DNA from 4 places in the Geodermatophilus sp. SYSU D00708 genome. Region 2 is predicted to be linked to each of the others. Evidence: riboswitches for the same ligand, from Rfam matches in the RefSeq annotation. Region 2 holds a riboswitch; each other region holds the start of a gene.
What was found. Region 2 has a riboswitch for cyclic di-AMP ahead of ACI79D_RS01445 (C40 family peptidase). Riboswitches for the same ligand answer to the same signal wherever they lie in the genome.
Positions count from the first base shown of each region.

Region 1: it holds a riboswitch for cyclic di-AMP, as region 2 does, so the genes downstream of both, ACI79D_RS19875 (peptidoglycan DD-metalloendopeptidase family protein) here and ACI79D_RS01445 (C40 family peptidase) in region 2, are expected to answer to the same signal.
Region 3: it holds a riboswitch for cyclic di-AMP, as region 2 does, so the genes downstream of both, ACI79D_RS05085 (transglycosylase family protein) here and ACI79D_RS01445 (C40 family peptidase) in region 2, are expected to answer to the same signal.
Region 4: it holds a riboswitch for cyclic di-AMP, as region 2 does, so the genes downstream of both, ACI79D_RS05840 (aggregation-promoting factor C-terminal-like domain-containing protein) here and ACI79D_RS01445 (C40 family peptidase) in region 2, are expected to answer to the same signal.

Region 1 is NZ_JBJGYS010000027.1:62,279-67,660, forward strand. It holds gene ACI79D_RS19865 (hypothetical protein) at 1-53, opposite strand, end outside; gene ACI79D_RS19870 (maleylpyruvate isomerase N-terminal domain-containing protein) at 137-1,030, shown strand; gene ACI79D_RS19875 (peptidoglycan DD-metalloendopeptidase family protein) at 1,050-2,252, opposite strand; cyclic di-AMP (ydaO/yuaA leader) riboswitch at 2,284-2,378, opposite strand; gene ACI79D_RS19880 (MFS transporter) at 2,780-3,979, shown strand; tRNA gene ACI79D_RS19885 (tRNA-Ile) at 3,970-4,043, shown strand; partial or broken gene ACI79D_RS19890 (ANTAR domain-containing protein) at 4,341-4,613, opposite strand; gene ACI79D_RS19895 (hypothetical protein) at 4,534-5,382, opposite strand, start outside.
Region 2 is NZ_JBJGYS010000001.1:270,939-276,320, forward strand. It holds gene ACI79D_RS01435 (hypothetical protein) at 131-676, shown strand; gene ACI79D_RS01440 (YrdB family protein) at 654-1,034, opposite strand; gene ACI79D_RS01445 (C40 family peptidase) at 1,175-2,218, opposite strand; cyclic di-AMP (ydaO/yuaA leader) riboswitch at 2,234-2,377, opposite strand; gene ACI79D_RS01450 (hypothetical protein) at 2,578-2,757, shown strand; gene ACI79D_RS01455 (phytoene desaturase family protein) at 2,788-4,344, shown strand; gene ACI79D_RS01460 (mycofactocin-coupled SDR family oxidoreductase) at 4,398-5,210, opposite strand.
Region 3 is NZ_JBJGYS010000004.1:10,083-15,464, forward strand. It holds gene ACI79D_RS05080 (hypothetical protein) at 1-1,846, shown strand, start outside; gene ACI79D_RS05085 (transglycosylase family protein) at 1,867-2,481, opposite strand; cyclic di-AMP (ydaO/yuaA leader) riboswitch at 2,484-2,626, opposite strand; gene treY (malto-oligosyltrehalose synthase) at 2,945-5,317, opposite strand; gene glgX (glycogen debranching protein GlgX) at 5,320-5,382, opposite strand, start outside.
Region 4 is NZ_JBJGYS010000004.1:181,119-186,500, reverse strand. It holds gene ACI79D_RS05855 (flavin-containing monooxygenase) at 1-812, opposite strand, end outside; gene ACI79D_RS05850 (class I SAM-dependent methyltransferase) at 840-1,475, opposite strand; gene ACI79D_RS05845 (hypothetical protein) at 1,472-1,681, opposite strand; gene ACI79D_RS05840 (aggregation-promoting factor C-terminal-like domain-containing protein) at 1,893-2,786, opposite strand; cyclic di-AMP (ydaO/yuaA leader) riboswitch at 3,020-3,183, opposite strand; gene ACI79D_RS05835 (LLM class flavin-dependent oxidoreductase) at 3,378-4,523, shown strand; gene ACI79D_RS05830 (FMN reductase) at 4,520-5,143, shown strand; gene ACI79D_RS05825 (AmiS/UreI family transporter) at 5,208-5,382, opposite strand, start outside.

The DNA of each region.
Region 1 (5,382 bases), on a different contig from region 2:
CGGGCGTCGTCCCAGCGGATGACGGTCCCCTGCGTCGTGCCGCTGCGTGTCATGGGTCCAGGCTGCGCGGCCGGCGTCCGCCGGACAAGCCCACCGTCCACGCCTCGCCGGCGCCCGGCCGGGGTAGGGGCGCCGCATGGTGCGACAGCAGGGCATGGCCGACGCCGGGCGGGACGAGGTCGCCGCGATGGCGCTCGGCGCGTGGGACGCCTTCCTCGACCAGGCCTCGGCCGTCGACCTCGACCGGCCGACCCGGCTGCCCGGGTGGCGGGTGCACGAGGTGTGCGTGCACCTCGGCTGCTGGGACGACCACGCCGCGCTGGCCGACCTGGTCGCCTCGGCGCGCGCCGGCGGGACCGGGACGCCGGCGGACGTCGACGCCACCAACGCCCGGGTGACCGCCGCCCACCGCGACGCTCCCCGCGCGGAGGTGCTCGAGGCCCTGCGCCGCAACCGGGACGCCACTGCCCGCTACCTGTCCGACGAGCCGGTCGAGCTCGACACCGCCCCGGCGGTCGCCGTCGTCGGCCGGCTGCCGTTGCTCAGCGTCGTCCTGGGCCAGGCCTACGAGCTCGCCGTGCACGGTCTCGACCTGGCCGACGCGGGGGCGCCACCGGTCCCGGCACCGGTGCTGCAGGCGGGGCTCGCCGCGCTCGCCGACGTGACCGGCGCGCTGGCGGCGGCGAGCGGGATCACCGGGGGCGCCGGCCTGGCCACCCCGGACGGCGGCTGGCGGTTCGCCGCCGACGAGGACGGCTGGACCGTCCGGCGGCTGCCGCCCGGCCGGCCGACGGGGACGGCGGTGGAGGCGCCTGCCGACCTGCTGCTGGAGGCGGCGTCCGGCCGGGTCAACCCCGTCGTCGCGGTGGCCCGCCGCCGCCTGCGCGTGCACGAGATCGGCGGGCTGCTGGCGCTGGCGCCCATCGTGCAGTCGGCTCCGGGCATCCCCGGCGGGCCGATCCTGCAGCTGGCCGCCCAGACCCTCGGCGGCGTGGGCGGGCTCCTCGGCCGGTTGCGGGGACGCCGTTAGCCGGACCGGGGCCCGGCGGTCAGCAGCCGCCGGTGGCGATGCCGTGCTCGTGCAGCCACGGCACCGGGTTGACCCGGCTGGCGTAGAGCCCACCCTGGTGCACCTCGAAGTGCAGGTGCGGGCCGGTGGACTGGCCCTTGTTGCCGACCTCGGCGATCTGCTGGCCGGCGGTCACCACCTGGCCGGCGCTGACGAAGAAGCGGTTCACGTGGCCGTAGAGGGTGATCTGGCCGTCCGCGTGCTGCACGTACACCGCCTGCCCGAACCCGCTGGCCGGGCCGGCCTGGAGCACGACGCCGTCCTCGGGCACGTGGATCGGGGTGCCGATGGGCGCGGCGATGTCGATGCCCTGGTGCTGGGTGCCCCAGCGTGCGCCGTAGCAGGAGGTGACCCGGCCGGCGGTGGGCATGGCGGTGGCGCTCTGCGCGGCGGACACCGCCTGCGCCTGCGTCTGGCGCTGGTTCCAGGCCGCGCCCGGGTCCGCGGCACCCTGGGCGGCGAGCAACCGCTCCCCCGCCTGCCGCAGCTGCTCCTCCAGGGAGGCCTTCTCCGCGGCGCGGGCGTCGAACTCCGCCTGGGCAGCGGCCAGGTGGGCGTCGGCGGCGGCCTGCGCCTCGTCGGCGGCCCGGGCGGCCCCGTCGAGCCGGGTGACGGCCTCGTCCGCGGCGCGGTCGGCCTCGGCGACGCGCTGCTGGACGGTCAGGAACTCCTGGAGCTGCGCGGCGCGGTGGTCGCCGATGACCTCCATCGTGGCGGCCTGCTGCAGCAGCTCGGTCGGGTCCTGCGCGTCGAGCAGCAGCTCCATGTCGCCGTACCGGGTGTCGCCGCCCATGTAGGCCCGGCGCCCCAGGTCGGCGATGGCCTGCTCGGCGCCGACGACGTCGGCCTGCGCGTCGGCGAGCTCGGCGGCGGTCCGCTCGGCCTCGGCCTGCGCCTGGGTGAGCTGGGCGCGCGCGACCAGCGCGGCGTCCGCGGCGGCCTCGGCCTCCACGGTCATCCGCTGCAGCTGCTCCTCGGCGGCCTTCACCTGCTCCCCGATGCGGGCCACCTGTGCGGTCAGCTCCTCCTGCTCGGAGGAGGCGGGGGTGACGGGAGCGGCGAGCGCGGCCGGGGTGCCGGCCAGCAGGCCCGCTGCGGCGGCGGCGACGAGCAGGGCCCGGCGGCCTCGGCGGGGGGCGGTGGCGCGGTCGAGCAGGCTGGTGCGGTGGTGCAGGGTCGCCAAGGCGGCGGTTCTCCCATCCTCGCGGCCGCCTACCGGGTTAGCTGACGGGTTCGGGCCGGACGGCGCCCTACCCGCCCGCGCGCAGCGCAGGCAGGACTCACCCCAGTGGAACGGTGGGTCCCCGGTCCGCCTCGACCCCGAGGGGCCTGCGGCGGTTCGGCGGGGCCTGGCCGAGGCCCTCGGTTCCCGAGGAGCTGAGCCCGGCGAGGCCGTCGGGAAAGCTACTACGGATGTGACGGGTGGTCACGATCGGGTAACGCCCCCGGCGCGCCTCCTTGCCCGAAGGGGTGACCCTCGGCTACCACGCGCACCCGGACGACCCCGCTCCGGTGAGCCCGGACGCTACCGGCCGGCCGGGGCGGGCACCCCGTCGCCCACCTGCACCGACTCCGGTAGACGTTGTGCGTGCCCCCGACCGCGATCGCGCGCCGCGCCCGCGCGCGGGGACGCGGCAGACCGTCGGCATGAGATCCCGCACACGTTCTCCCGACACGCCGCCGACACGCCGGGCCCGGCAGCGCGGCCTGGTGGCCCTGTGCATCACCGAGATCACCAGCTGGGGCGTCCTCTACTACGCCTTCCCCGTCGCCCTGCGGGACATCACCGCCGACACCGGCTGGTCGGCCCCGACGGCGTCGGCGGCGTTCTCGGTGGGGCTGGTGGTCTCCGCGCTGGCCGGGATCCCGGTGGGCCACTGGCTCGACCGGCACGGCCCCCGCCGGGTGATGACGGCCGGCTCGCTGCTCGCGGTGCCCGCGACGGTCGGCATCGCCCTGGCGCCGAGCTACGGCTGGTTCCTGGCGGCGTGGCTGGTCGCCGGCGTGGCGATGGCCGCGGTGTTCTACCAAGCCGCGTTCACCGCGCTGGCCCGCTGGTACGGGGAGGACCGGGTGCGGGCGCTGACCGCCCTGACCCTGGCGGCCGGGCTGTCCAGCACGGTGTTCGCGCCGCTGACCGACGCGCTGCTCGCCGGCCTCTCCTGGCGGCAGACCTACCTGGTCCTGGCCGCGGTGCTGGCCGTCGTCACCGTCCCGCTGCACGCCGTCGTCCTGCCCGCGGCGTGGGCCCGACCGCGGTCGGGGACCCTGGAGGGTCACCGCGGGGTCCCGCCCGAGGTCCGGACGGCGGGGTTCCTGCTACTGGCCGCGGCGCTGACGCTCACCGCGTTCGGCCTCTACGCGGCCAGCCTCACCCTCATCCCGCTCCTGACCGGCCGCGGGTTCTCCAGCACCCTGGCGGCCACCACCCTCGGCCTGCTGGGAGCCGGACAGCTCCTCGGGCGGCTCGGGTACGCGCCGCTGGCCCGCCGGACCTCCCCGGCCGGCCGCGCCGTGGTCATCGTGCTGGCCTCGGCCGGGACGATCGCCCTGCTCGCCGGGCTGCCCGGACCCGCGGCCCTGCTGGTCACGGCCTCCGTGCTCGCCGGGGCCGCGCGCGGCGCGGGAACGCTCCTGCAGGCCACCGTCGTCGCCGAGCGCTGGGGCGCGGCCCGCTACGGCACGGTCGGCGGGTACCTGGCCGCGCCGGTCACCCTCGCCACCGCGGTGGCGCCGTGGGCGGGGACGGCGCTGGCCGAGGTCCTGGGCGGCTACCCGGCCGCGTTCTGGGTGCTCGCCGCGCTCGTCCTCGGGGCGGCCGGCGCCGCCGTCCTCAGCTACCGCGGGGAGGGCGGCCACGGCGGCACGCCCGGGACGGCGTCTGGCAGGCTGGAGGCTCCGGGGCGGTAGCTCAGCCGGTCAGAGCATGGGACTCATAATCCCTGGGTCGTGGGTTCGAGCCCCACCCGCCCCACCGGTGTGTGCGCTGGTCGAGGCATCGGCACCGCGGTGCACAGGTCGCCCACCCACAGGGCACTCCGAGGCGTGGTCGTGGGCGGCGTCCACGCGTCGGGCGAGGGCGTCGAGGATCTCGCGGAAGCGGCCGGAGCAGACGTCGAGGACCGTCCCAGGCGGCGGCCCTGAGCGAGAGGCTGCGGTCCGGGAGGCCCCGTGTCGATCTCCAGGACGCCGGTGTAGACGACCTCCTGCGGGACCTCGCGCAGCCGGGTGTTCCGGTGGCTGCTGGCGGGGCGCAGGCGTCGAACGCCTGCTGCTCGGTCAGCCCGTGCCGAGCCATCAGGATGCCGATGGCCATGCCGATGCGCCGGTTGCTCTGCTGGGCCGGTAGACCCCCAGGAGGCCCATCGACAGAGCGACCGGCCCGGGACGGCGGGGCCCCTCTCCCCCTGCGCCTGGAGCGCCCTCCCGGCGAGCCGGGCAGGGTGTCCGAGCGGCTCACCGGCTCAGGGATCCCTGCGTTCGGCAGCACGAGACCTGCCGCGGTCGGTCTCCGTCTCGGCCCGGTCACGGATGTCCTGCTCACGGTCGGTGCGGGCGGCCTCTCGGTCCCGAGCCGCTGCCAGCCGATCTTGCTCCGCCGCGAGGCGGTCGTCGGCGTCGGCCGCACGGTCGGTCGCAGCCCGCGCCCGGTCGTCCTCGGCCCATCCTCGGTAGGTCGTGTCGACCTCGGCGTCGACGGCCCGCTGTTCCTCGGCCTCCTCGCGCAGGGGTCCACCAGCCCGGTCCGTCCCCCGCGCCTGTCGGGCCCGGAGCTCGTCGGCGGCCGCCTCCCGGCGGCCCGCGGCCGCGGCCCGCTCGGCAGCCCGCCGGTCCCGCTCGGTGGCGGCCTCGTCGCGCTGCTGGGCAGCCTGCTCACGGTGCACGGCCGCCTCGTCCCGCCGGCGGGCCGCCCGCTCCCGACGCCGGACCGCGTCGTCCCACGCCCGGCCGGCCGCCATCCGCTGCTGCTCGACACGCGCCACGTCCGCGGGATCGGCCGTGGTGTCCACCGACCAGCTGGTGGCCCGCAGGCGCTCGTGCTCGACGGCCTGTAGCGCCGCCGCGGCCTCGCTCAACAGCCCCCGCGCATCCTCGAGACGGCCCTCCTGCAGAGCCCGCTCGGCCAGGGTGAGGTTCGTGGCCGCGACACCGCTCTCGGTCGCGGCCACCGCCTCGGCGCCCCGGGCCACTCCCTCCTGGAGCCGCCGGATGCGCTGCCGGAGGCGCTCGAAGGTCTCCTCGGCGTGACGGCGCTGCCGCTCCCGGCGTGATCGCTCGCCCGACGCGCGCTCGTCGGCGGCCCGCTCGTCGGA
Region 2 (5,382 bases):
CGGTCCCCGATGGTCCCGGCCCGCGGGTGTGATGGTGCCCGCACCCGACGCCCCGCTCCTCGTCGTCCTCCGGTCCCGGTCTGCTCCTCGTCGTCCACCGGTCGGCCGACCCGTGGCAGGGTCGGGAACCGTGCGAGGGCTGGCGCGGCGGGAGTTCTGCCTCGTGCTGCTGCGCCGCATGGCCGACCTGCGCCCCGACCTGGTCGCCGAGGCGCTGCCCCGCGTCGGCGCCACCCGGGCGGAGGCGCACGCCGCGCACACCCGGTGGAAGGCGCTGCAGCACTCGCCGCGGGCGCCGCGCGGGCTGGCGCTGCGCTCCGCCGTCCTCGGGCCGCCCGAGGAACTCGAGGACCGCCGCTTCGGCGACCTGGACCTGCAGGTCCGCCGCTGGCCGCTGCCGCTGTGGCCGCATCTGTACTGGGAGGTGCTCTCCGCCCCTGGCGGCTCCGTGCTCCAGGAGCACCTGGTGCGCGCGCCGGGCTCGCCGGTGCCCCACGCCACGGCCGGCCGGCTGCGGGTGTGGGAGCACGTCCTGGACGACGTCGTCGGGCTGCCGGGCGCGCGGAGCGTGGACCCCGGCGTGGTCACCCGCTGGGAGGTGCACCTGCCCGGCGGGATCCGGGCGCGGTTCGTCTGGGGGCTGCTGCAGGAGGTCAGCCGGCCGGCGGCGCGCTGACCGCGGCCTGGGGTGCCGGCTGCGCGGTCAGCGGCCCGGACAGCACGCTGCCCAGCACCGCGGCGACGACGAGGACGGCGGCCGCGCGCGGCGACCCGACCGCGAGCAGGGCCGCGCCGGCGGCCCCGAAGACCACCACCTTCGTCAGGACGGCGAGCGCCGCGACCTGCACCACGGCCTGCGGCGCGGCGAACAGTCCCCACAGCACCGCCGCGGTCAGGGGGACGCCGAGGGCCAGGAGCCATCGCGTCGCGGTCGTCGCGCCGACGCTCCACCCCCACAGGCCCAGGGCGGCCAGCGCGCCGAGCTCGGTGGCGAACGCGACGCCCGCCCAGGTCCACTGCCACGCCTGCGCCATGTCGGCCCTCCCTGTCGTGAACGGCGATCTCTTTCGAGAGCAGTGTTCGCACTGACCACTCGGACCGTCAAGTCCCCGGACACGACGGAGCCCCCGGACGCACGTGGCGTCCGGGGGCTCCGGCGGGCTGGCGCGTCGGTTCAGCCGGCGATGCGGTTGAACTGCGGGGTGGCGCCCATGACGTCGACGCTGGCGACCTTGACGACGTCGCCGGAGGTCGGCGCGTGCACCATCTGGCCGTTGCCGATGTAGATGCCGATGTGGCTCACCGGGCTGTAGAAGGCGACCAGGTCACCGGGGCGCGCCTCGGCGCGGGAGACCTGCTGGCCCATCTGCGACTGCATGCGGCTGGAGTGCGGCAGGCTGATCCCGGCCGCACGGAAGGCGTACTGCACCAGGCCGGAGCAGTCGTAGGAGCCCGGGCCGGACGCCGCCCAGACGTAGGGCTTGCCGCGCTGCGCCATGGCCGTGTCGATGACCGCCTGGATCGAGCCGCTGGCCGCGACGACGGGCGCCGAGCCGCCGGTCGACGCCGGACGCTCGCCGCGGCTGGCCCGCTCCTCGCCGCCGTGCGCGGTGGCCGCGGCGGCCAGGGCGGCGCGGCGCTCGTCGGCGGTCAGCCGCGCGTAGTCGGCCTGGTACTCGGCGATCTGGGCCTGCAGGTCGGCCTGCTGCTCGGCGACCGCGTCATAGGACTGCTGCGCCTCGGCGGCGACCCGGTCGGCCTCGGCCTGGGCCGCGGTGGCGGCCTCGCCGGCCGCGACCGCCTGGCCGAGCACCTCGCCCTGGTGGCCGGCGACGGCCTGCAGCAGGGTCACCCGGTTGACGAACTCATCGGCCGAGCCGCTGGTCATCAGCGCCTGCAGCGACCCCATGCTCTCGCCGGTGAAGGCGCTGCGCGCGATGCCGGTCACCTGCTGCTGCGCGGCGGCGACCACCGCCTGCGCGTCGGTGACCTTCGCCGCCGCGGCCTGCGCGGCGGCCTGCTGGGCGGCGAGCGCCTCCCGGGCCTCGTTGAACTGCTCGGTGACGACCTCGAGGTCGTGCCCGCGGGCGGCGACCAGGGCCGCGGCCTCCTGGGCGGTGGCCGGTTCCTCGGCACCGGCCGAGGTCGGGACGAAGGCCACGCCGACGGCAGCGGCGAGGACGAGGGCAGCGCGCCGGGCGGCGCGAGCGGACGCCATGGTGTGGCGGCTCTCCGTTCTTCCACGAGCCGCCTACCGAGTTAGCTGACGGGTTCGGGCGGGAAGGCGCCCGGCGCGCCCGGCCGAGGCCGTGCGTGCTTCACCCCAGTGCTGCGGTGGGTCCCCGGCCCGGCTCCCCCGGGGAGGAGGGAACCGGCTCGGCGGCGACCGCGGGGTGTCACCCATTGCGGTGACGGAGCGCCCCGGCGGACGCACACACCGTAAGCGCCGTGACCCTGCCGTGACAATTACCGGCTTGTGATTTCGTGGACTCTCGACTCAACCGCGCAGGACCCCGGGGCGGGTGTGGCGGAAGGGACACGTGGGGTCGCCGCCGGGATGGCGGGTATGTGCCCTCCATGGATCTCAAGCGACCTCTGGTCGTGCTCGCCATCGCCGGGGCGCTCGCCGGGTGCAGCAGCAGCAACAACTCCAACACCGACGTCGACCGCGGCACCACCGACTGCGGCGCCGCCGAGGCCGGCAGCAACCGGGCGGACTGCTCGGAGAGCGAGAACGCTCCCACGCAGGGCGGCTGAGCACCCGCCGGACCCGCTACGGTCCGCCGGGTGAGCGCACGCAGCAGGTACGACGCCGTCGTCGTCGGGGCCGGCCACAACGGCCTGGTGGCCGCCGCCTACCTGGCCCGTGCCGGCTGGTCGGTGCTGGTCCTCGAGCGGCTGGAGCAGGTCGGCGGCGCCGCGGTCAGCCGGCAGGTCTTCCCGGGCGTCGACGTCCGGCTGTCGGCGTACTCGTACCTGGTCAGCCTGCTGCCCGACCGGATCGTCGCCGACCTGGGGCTGGAGGTGACCCTGGCCGACCGCGCGGTGGCCTCCTACACCGCCGTCCCCGGGCACACCGGTCTGCTGGTCGAGCGGGACGAGGGGCCCGCCACCGCCGCCTCCTTCCGGGACCTCACCGGGTCCGACGCCGAGCTGGCCGGCTGGCGGCGCTTCTACGGCCGGCTGGCCGACCTCGCCGAGGACCTCGCCCCCACGCTGACCGAGCCCTTGCTCTCCCCCGACCAGCTGGCCGGACGGCTGCGCGACCCGCAGCTGTGGCACGACCTCGCCGAGCGGCCGCTCGCCGACGTGGTCGCCGACGAGCTCTCCCACGACGTCGTCCGCGGGGTGGCGCTGACCGACGGGCTGATCGGCACCTTCGCCGACGTGCACGCCGCCGACGGCCTGGCCGGCCGCTGCTTCCTGTACCACCTGGTCGGCAACGGCACCGGCCGGTGGCGGGTGCCCGTCGGCGGGATGGGCGCGGTCACCGGGGCGATGGCCGCCGCCGCCCGCGGGGCCGGAGCGGAGCTGCTGACCCGGGCGACGGTCACCGCGCTCGACCCGGGTCCGGACGGCGTGACCGTGCACTGGACCGACGACGAGGGCACCGAGCGGGCGGTCGACGCCGCGCGGGTGGTCTCCGGCGCGGCACCCGCCGTCCTCGACCGGCTGCTCGGCGTCGCCCCGCGGACCACGCCGGACGGCGCGCAGCTCAAGGTGAACATGGTGCTGGCGCGGCTGCCCCGGCTGCGGTCGGGGGTGGACCCGGCCGTCGCGTTCGCCGGCACGTTCCACGTCGACGAGGCCGCCGGCCAGCTCGACGCAGCCCACGCGCAGGCCGCCGCCGGCCGGCTGCCCGACGTCATCCCGTTCGAGGTCTACTGCCACTCGCTGTCCGACCCGTCGATCCTCGGGCCGGAGGAGCGGGCGGCCGGCCACCAGACGCTCACGCTGTTCGGCCTGCACACCCCGGCGGCGCTGTTCCGGGAGGACCCGGTCGGCACCCGCCGGGAGGCCGTGCGGCGGGTGGTCGCCCAGCTCGACGCGCACCTGGAGGAGCCGCTGCTGGACTGCCTCGCCCGGGACGCCGCCGGCGAGCCGTGCCTGCAGGCCGCCTCGCCGCTGGACGTCGAGGAGTCGCTGGCGATGCCCGGCGGACACATCTTCCACGGCGACCTGTCCTGGCCGGTCGCCGCGACGCCGGCCGAGGTCGGCACCTGGGGTGCGGCGACGGCGCACCCGCGGGTGGTGGCGGCCTCCTCGGGGGGGACGGTGCGCGGCGGGGCCGTGAGCGGCCTGGGTGGGTACGCCGCGGCCCGCGCGCTGCTCGACCGCCGCTGAGCTGCCGGGCCGCCGTCCGCCCGGAGCAGGACGGCGGCCCGGGGCCCGGGCGACTACTTGAGCATGAAGCCGGCGTCGACCTGGACGGTCGTGCCGGTGATCCACTTGGCCTCGTCCGAGCAGAGGAACGCGACCACGGCCGAGACGTCGGCCATCGGCATCGCGTCGACCGGCATGAGGTTGAACCGCATGGCGTTGCCGAGGTCCTCGTGCTCCTCCAGCCACTTCGGGAAGTAGTCGTTGTTCGACATGGGCGAGTCCACGCCCGTGGGGTGCAGCGTGTTGACCCGGATCATCTCCGGCGCGAGCTCACGGGCCAGCGTGCGCATCAGGCCGACGATGCCGTGCTTGGCCGCGGTGTAGTGCGTGCAGCCGGCGACGCCACGCAGCCCCGCGATGGACGACGTGATGATGATCGAACCGCCGTTGCCCCCGGCCCGGATGTGCGGGACGACCGCCCGACAGGCTTTGAACACGCCGGTCAGGTTGATGTCGATCATGTCGTCCCACTGCTCGTCGGTGAGATCCCAGGTGGTGTCCGACAGGCTGAGGATGCCGGCGTTGGCCAGCAGGAAGTCGATCCGGCCGAACTCGCTCATCGCGGTGTCGGCGAGCCGCTGCATGTCGGCGGTGCTGCGGACGTCGGCCTCGACGGCGACGCAGCGGCGGTCCAACTTCTCCACCTCCGCCACGGTCTGCTCCATGTCACCCGGGCGACCGGTCGCGAAAGGCACCGAGCCGACCTGCTGGGTGATGTCGCAGATGACGATGTCGGCACCCTCGCTCGCCAGCCGCACCGCGTGCGAGCGGCCCTGACCGCGCCCACCACCGGTGATGACGGCGACCTTGCCATCCAGCTTGCCCACGTGGGGCTCCTCTCCTGTCGTCGCTGCGAGAGGCAGCGCTCCTGCTCGACGGGGTGGCCGGGCGGCACACCCCGAGGTCCGTGGTGGACCCGGTGCCGCCGGGGGCTCACGCCTCCGGCAGCGGGCTGGCAGGCCGGGGCCCGGTCCGGTTCCGGACGGGCTCCCGGCGGGT
Region 3 (5,382 bases), on a different contig from region 2:
GGGCCGGCACCAGCGCACCCGCGGGCCGCGACCGGGGTTCTCCTCACCGGACTTCTTCCGCGGCGACCCCGACGCCCCGGTCCTGCGGCGGCTGCACGTGGCCGCCGCGCTCGCGCTCCTGGCCTGTTTCGGGTTCGCGGCGGCAGGGGCGGTGGCGTGGGCGCGGTGGTCGACCGGCGTGCTCGCCGTCGCCGTGGCACTGGTCGCGCTGCTCGGTGACGCGCCGGGCGCCAGCCGCACGGAGCTGGACGTCGCCGGCAGTGCGTGGGGACGCGTCGCCCGCTGGCTGAGCCTGCTGGTGCTGGCCGCCTCGGGCGTGCTCCTCGTGGCCGGCGGGGTCACCGTCTCGCGGTCCGGCCCGACGTCGGCCGCGTCCGGCGGGTCCCTGCCCTGGGCGGACGGCGCGACCGCCGGCCTCTCCGCCGCCGTCCTGCTCGCCCTGGCCTGCCTCGCCGGCACCGTGCTGGTCCTGGCCGCCCTGACGCCCGAGGACCCGGCGACCCCGGCCCGGCTGCGGCGACTGGCACGCGGCTGGGCCGGCGGGCTGGCCGCGACCGTGGGCTCCTTCCTCGCCATCGGCCTGGCGGCCGGGACGGCGTACCTGGCGCAGGTCGCGTTGAACGCGGTGCTGCAGGCGGGGGTGGAGGTCCCGACGTACCTGCAGCGGATCGCCTACGGCTGGGGCGTGGCGGTGGCGCTCCTGGTCGTCGTCGGCGTGCTCGCGTGGTCCCGCCGCGCCTCCGCCGCCCGGCGACGCCGCGGCGTCGTGGTGGCCATGTACACCCCCGACGGCGCCGACCGCCCGCGCCTGTCGGACGCCGGGCTCGAGCGGGTGGCACGCGCGGTGTCCGCCGCCCGGGTGAAGAACGCCCTCGCGCCGGCGTTCGTCGTCGCGGCCGTCGTCGCGTGGGCCCTGTCGCTCGCCGCCGTCGCCGAGCAGGTGCGGGGCGGGTGCGACCGTGCCGCGTGCGCTCCCGGGGACCTGCCTCCACCGTGGGGCTGGGCCAGCGCGGTCACCGCTGACGGGCCCTGGGCGCGGGGGCTGGTCGGCCTCGGCTCCGGCGTCCTGTTCCTGTTCGCCGTCGCGGTCGCCGTCCTGGGGTCCCGCGCGTTCGGGTCCGCGCCGGAGGGCGCGCAGTGGCGGCGCAGGGTCAACGTCGTCTGGGACGTGATCGCGTTCTGGCCCCGGGCAGCGCACCCGTTCGTGCCCGCGGCGTACTCCCAGGTGGCGGTCCCGGCGCTGGTCGACCGCATCGAGTGGCTGCTCTCCGAGGAGGGGGACGCCGAGCAGGTGGTCGTGGCCGCGCACAGCCAGGGGAGCCTGATCGGCCTGGCCGCGCTGCGCTCGATCGCTCCGGAGCTCTACCCGAGGGTCGGCTTGGTGACCTTCGGCTCCCAGTTGCGCATGCAGTTCTGCCGCGCGTTCCCCGCGCACGTCGGCCCGGACGTGCTCCGCTGGCTGAGCGACACCTGGGGGGAGCGGTGGGTGAGCCTGTTCCGCGAGACCGACCCGGTCGCCGGGCCGGTCCGGAGCTGGGAGCGGACGCCGGAGCCCGGACCGCTGCGGTCACGTCGGCTCTGGGACGAGGGGCCGGAGGACGACTGGCGCGATCCCCGCACCCTGCGCCGGGTCTGCGGCGGCGAGTGGCGCCTGCTCGACCCGGTGGCCTCGGACCCGACCAACCAGTCCGCGCCGGAGCCGCCGCTGTACGCACACAGCCGCTACTGGGCCGACCCGGACTGGCCGCTGGCGGTCGGCGTCGCCCGGGGCGTGGCCGCGGCTCGACCTCCGCTGCCGGTGCGCGGCGCCGGCCAGGTCACGGGGGGCCGGCCCGGCCCCCCGTGACCTGCGCGCGGACGGCGGGCTCAGACGACCAGCGACTGGCCCACGCGGATCAGGTCGGGGTCGGCCACCCGATCGCGGTTCTGCGCGTACAGCTCGCGCCAGCCCATGCCGTGCTGGGCGGCGATGGTGCCGAGCGTGTCCCCGGCCCGGACGACGTAGCTCCCGGACGCCGCCCGGTCGGCACGCGACGCCCGCTCCGGTGCCGCCGCCTGCGCCGGCGCGGCCGCCTGCGCCGGCGCGGCCGCCTGCGCCGGCGCGGCCGCCTGCGCCGACGAGCCGCCGGTCAGGTACCGGCCGCAGTTCGGCCAGGCGCCGATGCCCTGCCCGTCGAGGGTGCGCTCGGCGACCACGATCTGCTGCGCCTTGCTGGCCAGGTGGGCGTTGGACGCGAACTCCCGGCCCCCGTAGGCGGCCCAGGTGCTCGCGCTGAACTGCAGCCCGCCGTAGTAGCCGTTGCCGGTGTTGATGTGCCAGTTCCCGCTGGACTCGCACTGCGCGACGCCGTCCCAGTTGTGCTCCGCGGCCGAGGCGGATCCGGGGAGGGCGAGGGCGGAGACGGCGGCCGCGCCGGCGAGGACGACGGCGCCGCGGCGCAGGGCGCGAGAGGGCGTGCGGGATCGGTCGTGCTGAGGCATGGAGGTCCTCCGATCGACCGCCGGCGGGGTTAGCTGTCGGGTTCGGGCGATCGGTGCCCGGCCGCGGAACGCGGCTTCACCCCCAGGCGCGTGCAGCGCCGTAGGTGGGTCCCCCACCCCCGTCCACGGTTGGTGCAGAGTCGGACGCCGTCGGACGGGGTTGGGCGGGACGGCGCCGTGCCCGGCCGGACAGCCGGAGCACCCGCGGGACGCTAGGAGCGGACGTCCCGGTCCGCGCGCGGGCACCGGCGTGCCGCCCCGGCGTGGCGCGACAGGCCGGGCCGGGGGCGGCGCACCGCCCCCGGCCGACGACTCTCCGTCGTGAGTCCGGTGACGTCGTTGAAGGCCCCTCTGCAGGGTCCCGCCACGAGCCTGGTGACGCGCCGGAGCGGCCACCCTCCATGGCCCCTCTGCAGGGTCCCGCCCCGAGCTTGCGAGTGGCGGGGGGCAGAGGGGTCCTTCGTCAGTCTCGGACGAGGAGCGCGACCGGCAGCCGCTCCAGCGCCGCGCCGACGGGCAGCCCGGCCGCGTCCGAGACGTGCCGGCCGCCGGTGAGCAGGTCCCGCCAGGCGCCGTTCGGCAGCTGCAGCGCGGTGTCGCCCCAGCCGCCGGCCGCGGCCAGGCCGGCGGGGAGCCGGGTCGCGACGGTCACCACGCCGTCCTGCTCCCCGGACCCCCGGTCGAAGGCGACGACGTGCCCGGCGGCGGACCCGGTGGCCTCGACCGGCTCGTACCCGGCGAACCACTCCGGGTGCTCGCGGCGGGCGCGCAGCGTCCGGGAGACCACGAGCAGCTTCGCCGCGCCCTCGTCGTCCACCGGCGGCACCCAGCCCTCGTCGAGCCGGGCCAGCAGCCGGCGGCGCAGGTCGTAGTCGACCGGACGGCGGTTGTCCGGGTCGACCAGGGAGAGGTCCCACAGCTCGGTGCCCTGGTAGACGTCCGGGACGCCGGGCATGGTCAGCTGCAGGAGCTTCTGCGACAGCGAGTTCGACCGGCCGAGCGGCGCGATGCGGGCGACCACCTCCTCGATCTCGGCCTGCGTCGCCCGGTCGTCGTACGCGGCGTCGACCAGCGCGTGCAGCTGCGCCTCGAACTCCTCGTCCGGATCGGTCCAGGTCGTCGACGTCCCGGCCTCGCGCGCCGCCTTCTCCGCGTAGGCGTGCGCCCGCTCCCTGGACAGCGGCCACGCGCCGACCAGGTTCTGCCACACCAGGTGCGCCATCGGCCGGTCGGCGAGCGGGTGCAGGTCGAGCAGCCGGCGCACCAGCCGCGCCCACTCGGTGGGCAGCTCGGCGAGCACCGCCAGCCGCGCCCGCACGTCCTCGCTGCGCTTGGTGTCGTGCGTCGACAGGGTCGTCATCGACGCCGGCTTGCGCTCCAGCCGCCGCCGCTGCGCCTCGTGGAACTCCGCGACCGTGCTGCCGAAGCGGGCCGGGTCGCCGCCCACCTCGTTGAGCGCGACGAATCGGGCCCAGCGGTAGTAGGCGCTGTCCTCCACGCCCTTGGCCATGACCGGGCCGCTGGTCTGCTCGAAGCGGGTGGCCGCCTCGGTGCCGGCCTGCGCCAGCACCGGGTACAGCGCGTCGACCGCACCGGCCAGGTCGGGACGGCGCTCCCGGACCGCGGTCACCGTCGCGGCCAGGTGCTCCCGGCCGTCGGGCAGGTAGGTGCGGTAGACCGGGAAGCTCGCCAGCAGCTCGGCGAGGGCCTCGGTCTGCTGCTCCCGCGAGATGCCGGGCAGCTCGCCGATCACCCGCACCAGGCGGGCCACCTCCGAGCCGAGCATCCCGTCGGTGACCTCGCGCTTGCAGCCGTGCACCAGCTCGCCGTAGTCGACCGCCCGGCCGGACAGCTCGGTGTCCAGCGCGGTGAGCGCCGCCTCGCCGGCCGGGTCCACCAGCACGTCGTCGACCTCGGCGAGCGCGTCGTAGCCCGTCGTCCCCGCGGTCGCCCAGCTCTCCGGCAGGTCCTCGCCGGGCTCGAGGATCTTCTCGACCACCGTCCACCGGTTGCCGGACGCCTCGGCCAGCCGGTCCAGGTACCCCTTGGGGTCGGCCAGCCCGTCCGGGTGGTCGATCCGCAGGCCGTCGACCGCACCGGCCGCCACCAGCTCCAGGACCAGCCGGTGGGTGGCCTCGAAGACCGCCGGGTCCTCGGCGCGCAGGCCGGCGAGGGTGTTGATCGCGAAGAACCGCCGGTAGTTGAGGTCGGTGTCGGCCCGCCGCCAGTCGACCAGCTCGTAGTGCTGGCGGGCGTGCACCTCCTGCGGGGTGCCCTCGCCGGTCCCGGGGGCCACCGGGAAGCGGTTGTCGTAGTACCGCAGCTCCGGACCGTCGGGGGTGTCGACGACCTCGAGCTTCTCGACGTCGTCCGCCGACCCCAGGACCGGGATCCGCACCTTCCCGCCGCCGAAGTCCCAGTCGATGTCGAACGCCGCGGCGTGCGCGCTGTCCCGGCCGTGCCGCAGCACGTCCCACCACCAGGGGGCCTCCGCCGGGTCGGCCACGCCCATGTGGTTGGGCACCAGGTCCAGCACCAGGCCCAGGCCGCGCTCGTGCAGGGCGGCGACCAGCCGGTCGAACCCCGCCCGACCGCCGCGCGACTCGTCGACGTGCGCGTGGTCGACCGTGTCGTAGCCGTGGGTGCTGCCCGCGGCGGCCCGCAGCAGCGGCGACGTGTAGGCGTGGCTCACCCCGAGGTCGGCCAGGTAGTCCGTCACCGCCGCGGCGTCGTCGAGCGGGAAGTCGGCGGTGACCTGCAGCCGGTAGGTCGCCGTCGGCACGTCGCGGCGGCGCTCCTCGCTCAGCGGCTCGCCCCCCGGGGTCGGCTCGCCCACGATCACGCCCGCCGCGCCGCGCTCAGCACGACCATGGACCGGTCCTGCACGGTGATCGTCTCGCC
Region 4 (5,382 bases), on a different contig from region 2:
TGGATGAACCGCCGCATGGCGGCCGGCCGTCGGCGGCTGAACTGGTAGGACGCCGTGGAGGTCAGCACGTTCTTCCACCGGACCACGGGGTAGACGGCGCGGGCCGGGAGCCAGCGGCGCAGCGCATCGGCGAGCGCGTCGCGGCCGGGCAGGGAGATCACGTAGCTGGGCGTGCGCTGGAGCATGGTCACGTGCGCGGCGGTCTCGGCGAGGCTGGGCACCAGGGTGACCGCGGTGGCCCCACTGCCGATGACGACCACCCGCTTGCCGGCGTACTCGAGGTCCTCGGGCCAGTGCTGCGGGTGCACGATCGGGCCGCGGAACCGCTCCTCGCCGGGGAACCGCGGCCGGTACCCCTCGTCGTAGCGGTAGTACCCCGAGCAGACCGACAGCCACGAGCAGGTCAGCCGCACCGGCTCCCCGGTGCCGGTGCGCTCGGCGGTGACCGTCCAGCGGGCCTCGTCGGTCGACCACTCGGCGGAGACCACCCGGGTGCCGAACCGGATGTGCCGGTCTACCCCGTGCTCGCGGGCGGTCTCCTGGACGTAGGCGCGGATCGACGGGCCGTCGGCGATCGCCCGCGCCGAGGTCCAGGGCTTGAACGAGTAGCCGAGGGTGAACATGTCGGAGTCCGACCGGACGCCGGGGTAGCGGAACAGGTCCCACGTCCCGCCGACGCCCTCCCGCGCCTCGAGGACGGCGTAGCTGCGGTCGGCGCACTCGCGCTGCAGGTGGCACGCGGCGCCGATGCCGGAGAGGCCCGCCCCCACGATCAGGACGTCGACGTGCTCGGCGGCGGTCTCGGCGGTCACGCGGGCGACCCTATCCGCGACGCGGGGTCACGGCAGGCGCCAGACCGTCGTCCGCCGCAGACCGGGGCCCTCCGTCTCGGGGATCTCGTACACCGCCTCGGCGACCAGCCGGTCGTGCGGCAGGTACGGCCGGCCCGGGTCGCCCACGTGGACCTCGACCCCGCGGGCGCGGGCGCGGTCGAGGAAGGGCAGCACCCGCTCGGTCATACCGCGGTCGTAGCAGACGTCCCCGGCCAGGACGACGTCGATGCCGCGGAGGTCGCGGCCGAGCACGTCGCCGGTCACGCTGACCCCCGGGACGCCGTTGAGCCCGGCGTTGACGCCGATCGCCGTCCGGCTGAACGGGTCGACGTCGCTGGCCAGCACCGAGCGGGCGCCGGCCAGCCGGGCGGCGATGGCGACCAGCCCGCTGCCCGAGCCCAGGTCGAGCACCGCACGCCCGGCCACCACTGCCGGCCGGTCGAGCACGAACCGTGCCAGGGCCTGCCCGCCCGGCCAGGCCGCGGCCCAGAACGGCGGGGCCTCACCGGCGCCGCCGTCGGCCTCCATCGCCTCCCACAGGGCGACGACGTCGTCGGCCACGTGCAGCCGGACCTCCGGGACGCAGGTCGGTCGCCGGACCTGGGTGTGGGCGCGGACGAACCGGGACGGGACGAGTCTCACGCCTGGGAGTCCACCACCCGCGTCGCGTCCGGCGATCGCGGCTCCCGGCGGGGCAGGTGGTCGCGGCACCACCGCTCGCAGTCGGCCAGCAGGTTGCCGGTCGAGATCGGCCGGTCCCACGCGGCCGGCAGCTCACGAGGCGCCCGCCCGGGTGGCCGGGCGGCGTCCCCGGGCCCGGGAGCCTGCTCGACGGAACGCCGGCCCACGCTGCGTCTCCCTGGTGTCGGCGTCGGTGGACCCACCGACGGTGTCTCGCTCGCGACCGTCCCGTCGCCGACGGGAGCCGGACACCAGGGTGCCCCAGCCCCCGGACGCCGAGAGCCGCACCCCTCCCCCTGGGAGGCGTGCGGCTCTCGGTGCGCGTCGCGGACGACGCTCCTGCTGTTGCCCGTCCCGGACCCGGGACGGGGTGCCGGCTCAGTACCAGCCGGTGGACTGCGAGTGCGCCCAGGCGCCGCACGGCGAGCCGTAGCGCTTGTCGATGTAGATCAGCCCGGCGTCGATCTGGCGGTAGCCGTCGGAGGTCTTGGCGATCCCGGTGCCGGCCCAGGTCGAGTCGAGGAACTGCGGGATGCCGTAGGCGGTGCTGGAGGGGTTCTGCGCGTTGGGGTTCCAGCCGCTCTCCTTGCCCCACAGCTTCTCGAGGCAGGAGAACTGGTCGGCGCTGCCGACCTTGCTCATCGCGTAGTCCTTGAACGACCCGCCGCCGGCCGGGGCGGCCGCGGCGCGGGCGGGGGCGGGGGCGGCGGCCTGTGCGGCCTGCGCGGCCTGCTCAGCCGCCTGGCGCTCGGCGGCCTCGCGGGCGGCCTGCTCGGCCGCAGCCTTCTCGGCGGCGGCCTTCTCGGCGGCGGCCTTCTCGGCGGCCTGGCGGTCGAGCTCGGCCTGGTCCGCCGCGGCCTGCGCCTGGGCGGCGCTCGCCTGGGCGGCCTCGCGCTCGCTGCGCGACGCGGTGAGCTCCTCGAGCGGGGCGAGGTCGTCCGACGGCGCCGCGGCGGAGGAGCCGGTGAGGCCCAGCTGCTCGGCGACGCTCGTGGACGCGCTCACCGTCGCGGCGTCGGCCTCGGCGGCCGGCTGACCGGTGGTCAGCACGCTGACCGCGACGGCACCGGCAGCGGCGGTGGCCAGCAGGATCGCCGGACGGCGACCCCGGGTCGGCAGCCGCAGCCGGCGGCGGGCGGTGGGCTCGGTGGCGAGCTCGGCGGGGAGTTCGGCGGTGGCGGGCTCGGCGGCGGCGAGCTCCAGGGTGGCCGGCTCGGTGCGGACGGTGTCGGCGTCGGCCGGGCGGAGGTCGTGCGACGTGCGGCGGGACATCGGGTGTGGTGCTCCGGGGGCGTGAGGGCGCGCGCGGGACCGGTCCTCGCCTGAGCGAGGACAGCCCGGTGCTGTGGTCGGTGGGGGTGCCGGGCGCGGTCAGCGAGGGACGCGCGGGCGCCGGCGGTCGCGGGCTGGCGGGGTCAGCGGGCCGAGGAGGAAGCGCGAGGGGCGCGCGGCCGGGTGACCCTGCGGGCCTCGAGGGCCCGTGGGTGAGGCAAGCGAGTGCTCTCCGTTCCTTCCGTGGCCGCCTACCGAGTTAGCTGACGGGTTCGGGCGGGAAGGTGCCCTACCTGTCCTCCGAGCGAGGCTCGGCGGGCAGGACTCACCCCAGTACTGCGGTGGGTCCCCGGCTCGCGCCCGCAGCGGTGCGGACACGACTCGGCGGCGTCCAGCCAGGCTCCCGGGATGGGAGACTCGACCGACCGGACGTCAGCCACCGTAGGGGCCGTTACCGTCCCGTGACAATCCCAGCGGTCACATCCGTTGCGTGAGGTACCTCGCGCGCGGGTGTTGCCCGCGGCGGAATAGCCAGGCCGTGGCACTGTTGCACCCAGCAGTAGTTGCGCTCTCAATCACCTGGAGCACGAGATGCAGTTCGGGATCTTCTCGGTCAGCGACATCACGACCGACCCCACGACCGGGCGCACGCCCACCGAGGGTGAGCGGATCAAGGCGGTCCTCCGGATCGCGCAGAAGGCCGAGGAGGTCGGGCTCGACGTGTTCGCCCTCGGCGAGCACCACAACCCGCCGTTCTTCTCGTCCTCCCCCACCACGACGCTGGCGCACGTCGCCGCGCGGACGAGCACCCTGCAGCTGTCGACGGCGACCACGCTGATCACCACCAACGACCCGGTGAAGATCGCCGAGGACTACGCGATGCTGCAGCACCTCGCCGACGGCCGCGTCGACCTCATGATGGGCCGCGGCAACACCGGCCCGGTCTACCCGTGGTTCGGGCAGGACATCCGCAACGGCATCCCGCTGGCGGTGGAGAACTACGCGCTGCTGCGCCGGCTGTGGGACGAGGACGTCGTCGACTGGTCCGGTCAGTTCCGCACCCCGCTGCAGGGCTTCACCTCCACCCCGCGGCCGCTGGACGGCGTCCCGCCGTTCGTCTGGCACGGCTCGATCCGCTCCCCGCAGATCGCCGAGCAGGCCGCTTACTACGGCGACGGCTTCTTCCACAACCACATCTTCTGGCCGAAGGAGCACACCCAGCGGATGGTCGAGTTCTACCGCCGCCGCTTCGAGCACCACGGCCACGGCGCCGCCGACCAGGCGATCGTGGGCCTGGGCGGGCAGGTGTTCATGCGGAAGAACAGCCAGGACGCCGTGAACGAGTTCCGGCCGTACTTCGACAACGCGCCCGTCTACGGCCACGGCCCCTCGCTGGAGGACTTCTCCCGGGAGACGCCGCTGACCGTGGGCAGCCCGCAGCAGGTCATCGAGCGCACCCTCGGCTTCCGGGACTACGTCGGCGACTACCAGCGGCAGCTGTTCCTGGTCGACCACGCCGGCCTGCCGCTGAAGACCGTGCTCGAGCAGCTGGACATCCTCGGCGAGGAGGTCGTGCCGGTGCTCCGCCGCGAGTTCGCTGCGCTCAAGCCGGCGCACGTGCCCGACGCCCCCACGCACGCCTCGCTGGTCGCCGCCCGGGGCGCTCAGGACAGCACCGTGTACGCCGCCGGGGACGACGTCACCGGGCGCACCGCCGAGGAGGTGACCACCCGGTGACCACCCGCACCCTGGCCGTCGTCAGCGCGGGCCTGTCGACGCCGTCGTCCACCCGGCTGCTGGCCGACCGGCTCACCGCGGCCACCGTCGCCGCCCTGCGCGAGCGGGGCGACGAGGCCACCGTGGAGGTCGTCGAGCTGCGCGAGCACGCCCGCGACCTGGCGGACAACCTGGTCACCGGGTTCGCCAACACCGCGCTTCAGGCGGCGGCCGACACCGTCGCCGGCGCCGACGGGCTCATCGCGGTGACCCCGGTGTTCTCCGCCTCCTACAGCGGCCTGTTCAAGACGTTCTTCGACGTGCTGGACAAGGACGCGCTCACCGGCAAGCCCGTCCTGCTCGGCGCCACCGCGGGCACCGCCCGCCACTCGCTGGTGCTCGAGCACGCGATGCGCCCGCTGTTCGCGTACCTGCGGGCCATCACCGTCCCCACCGGGGTGTTCGCCGCGTCCGAGGACTGGGCCGGTGCCGGCGGCGTCGACCAGGCGCTGGCCGTCCGGATCGACCGCGCTGCCGGCGAGCTCGCCGACCTGGTCGCCGGTCGGCCGGCGGCCGCTCGGCGTCCCGCCCACCCGTTCGACGACGTGCCCTCCTTCGAGGAGCTGCTCCGCGGCGCCTGACACCGCCCTCCACCGTTCGGGCCCCCTCCGCGGCTGCGGAGGGGGCCCGACGCGGCTCTCGCGGTCAGGCGGGCGGGGCGCCCGTCCGCCCGGACGGACCCGACGCGGGGCTGCCGACCCCGCCGCGCTCGGTGGAGTGCCGGGCCACCGGCACGCCCTCGGGCGCCTCGGGCGCGCCCTGCGGGACCGGCGCCGACGGCGGGACGGCCGGCTCGGGGCGCCCACGCAGGCGCGGGTAC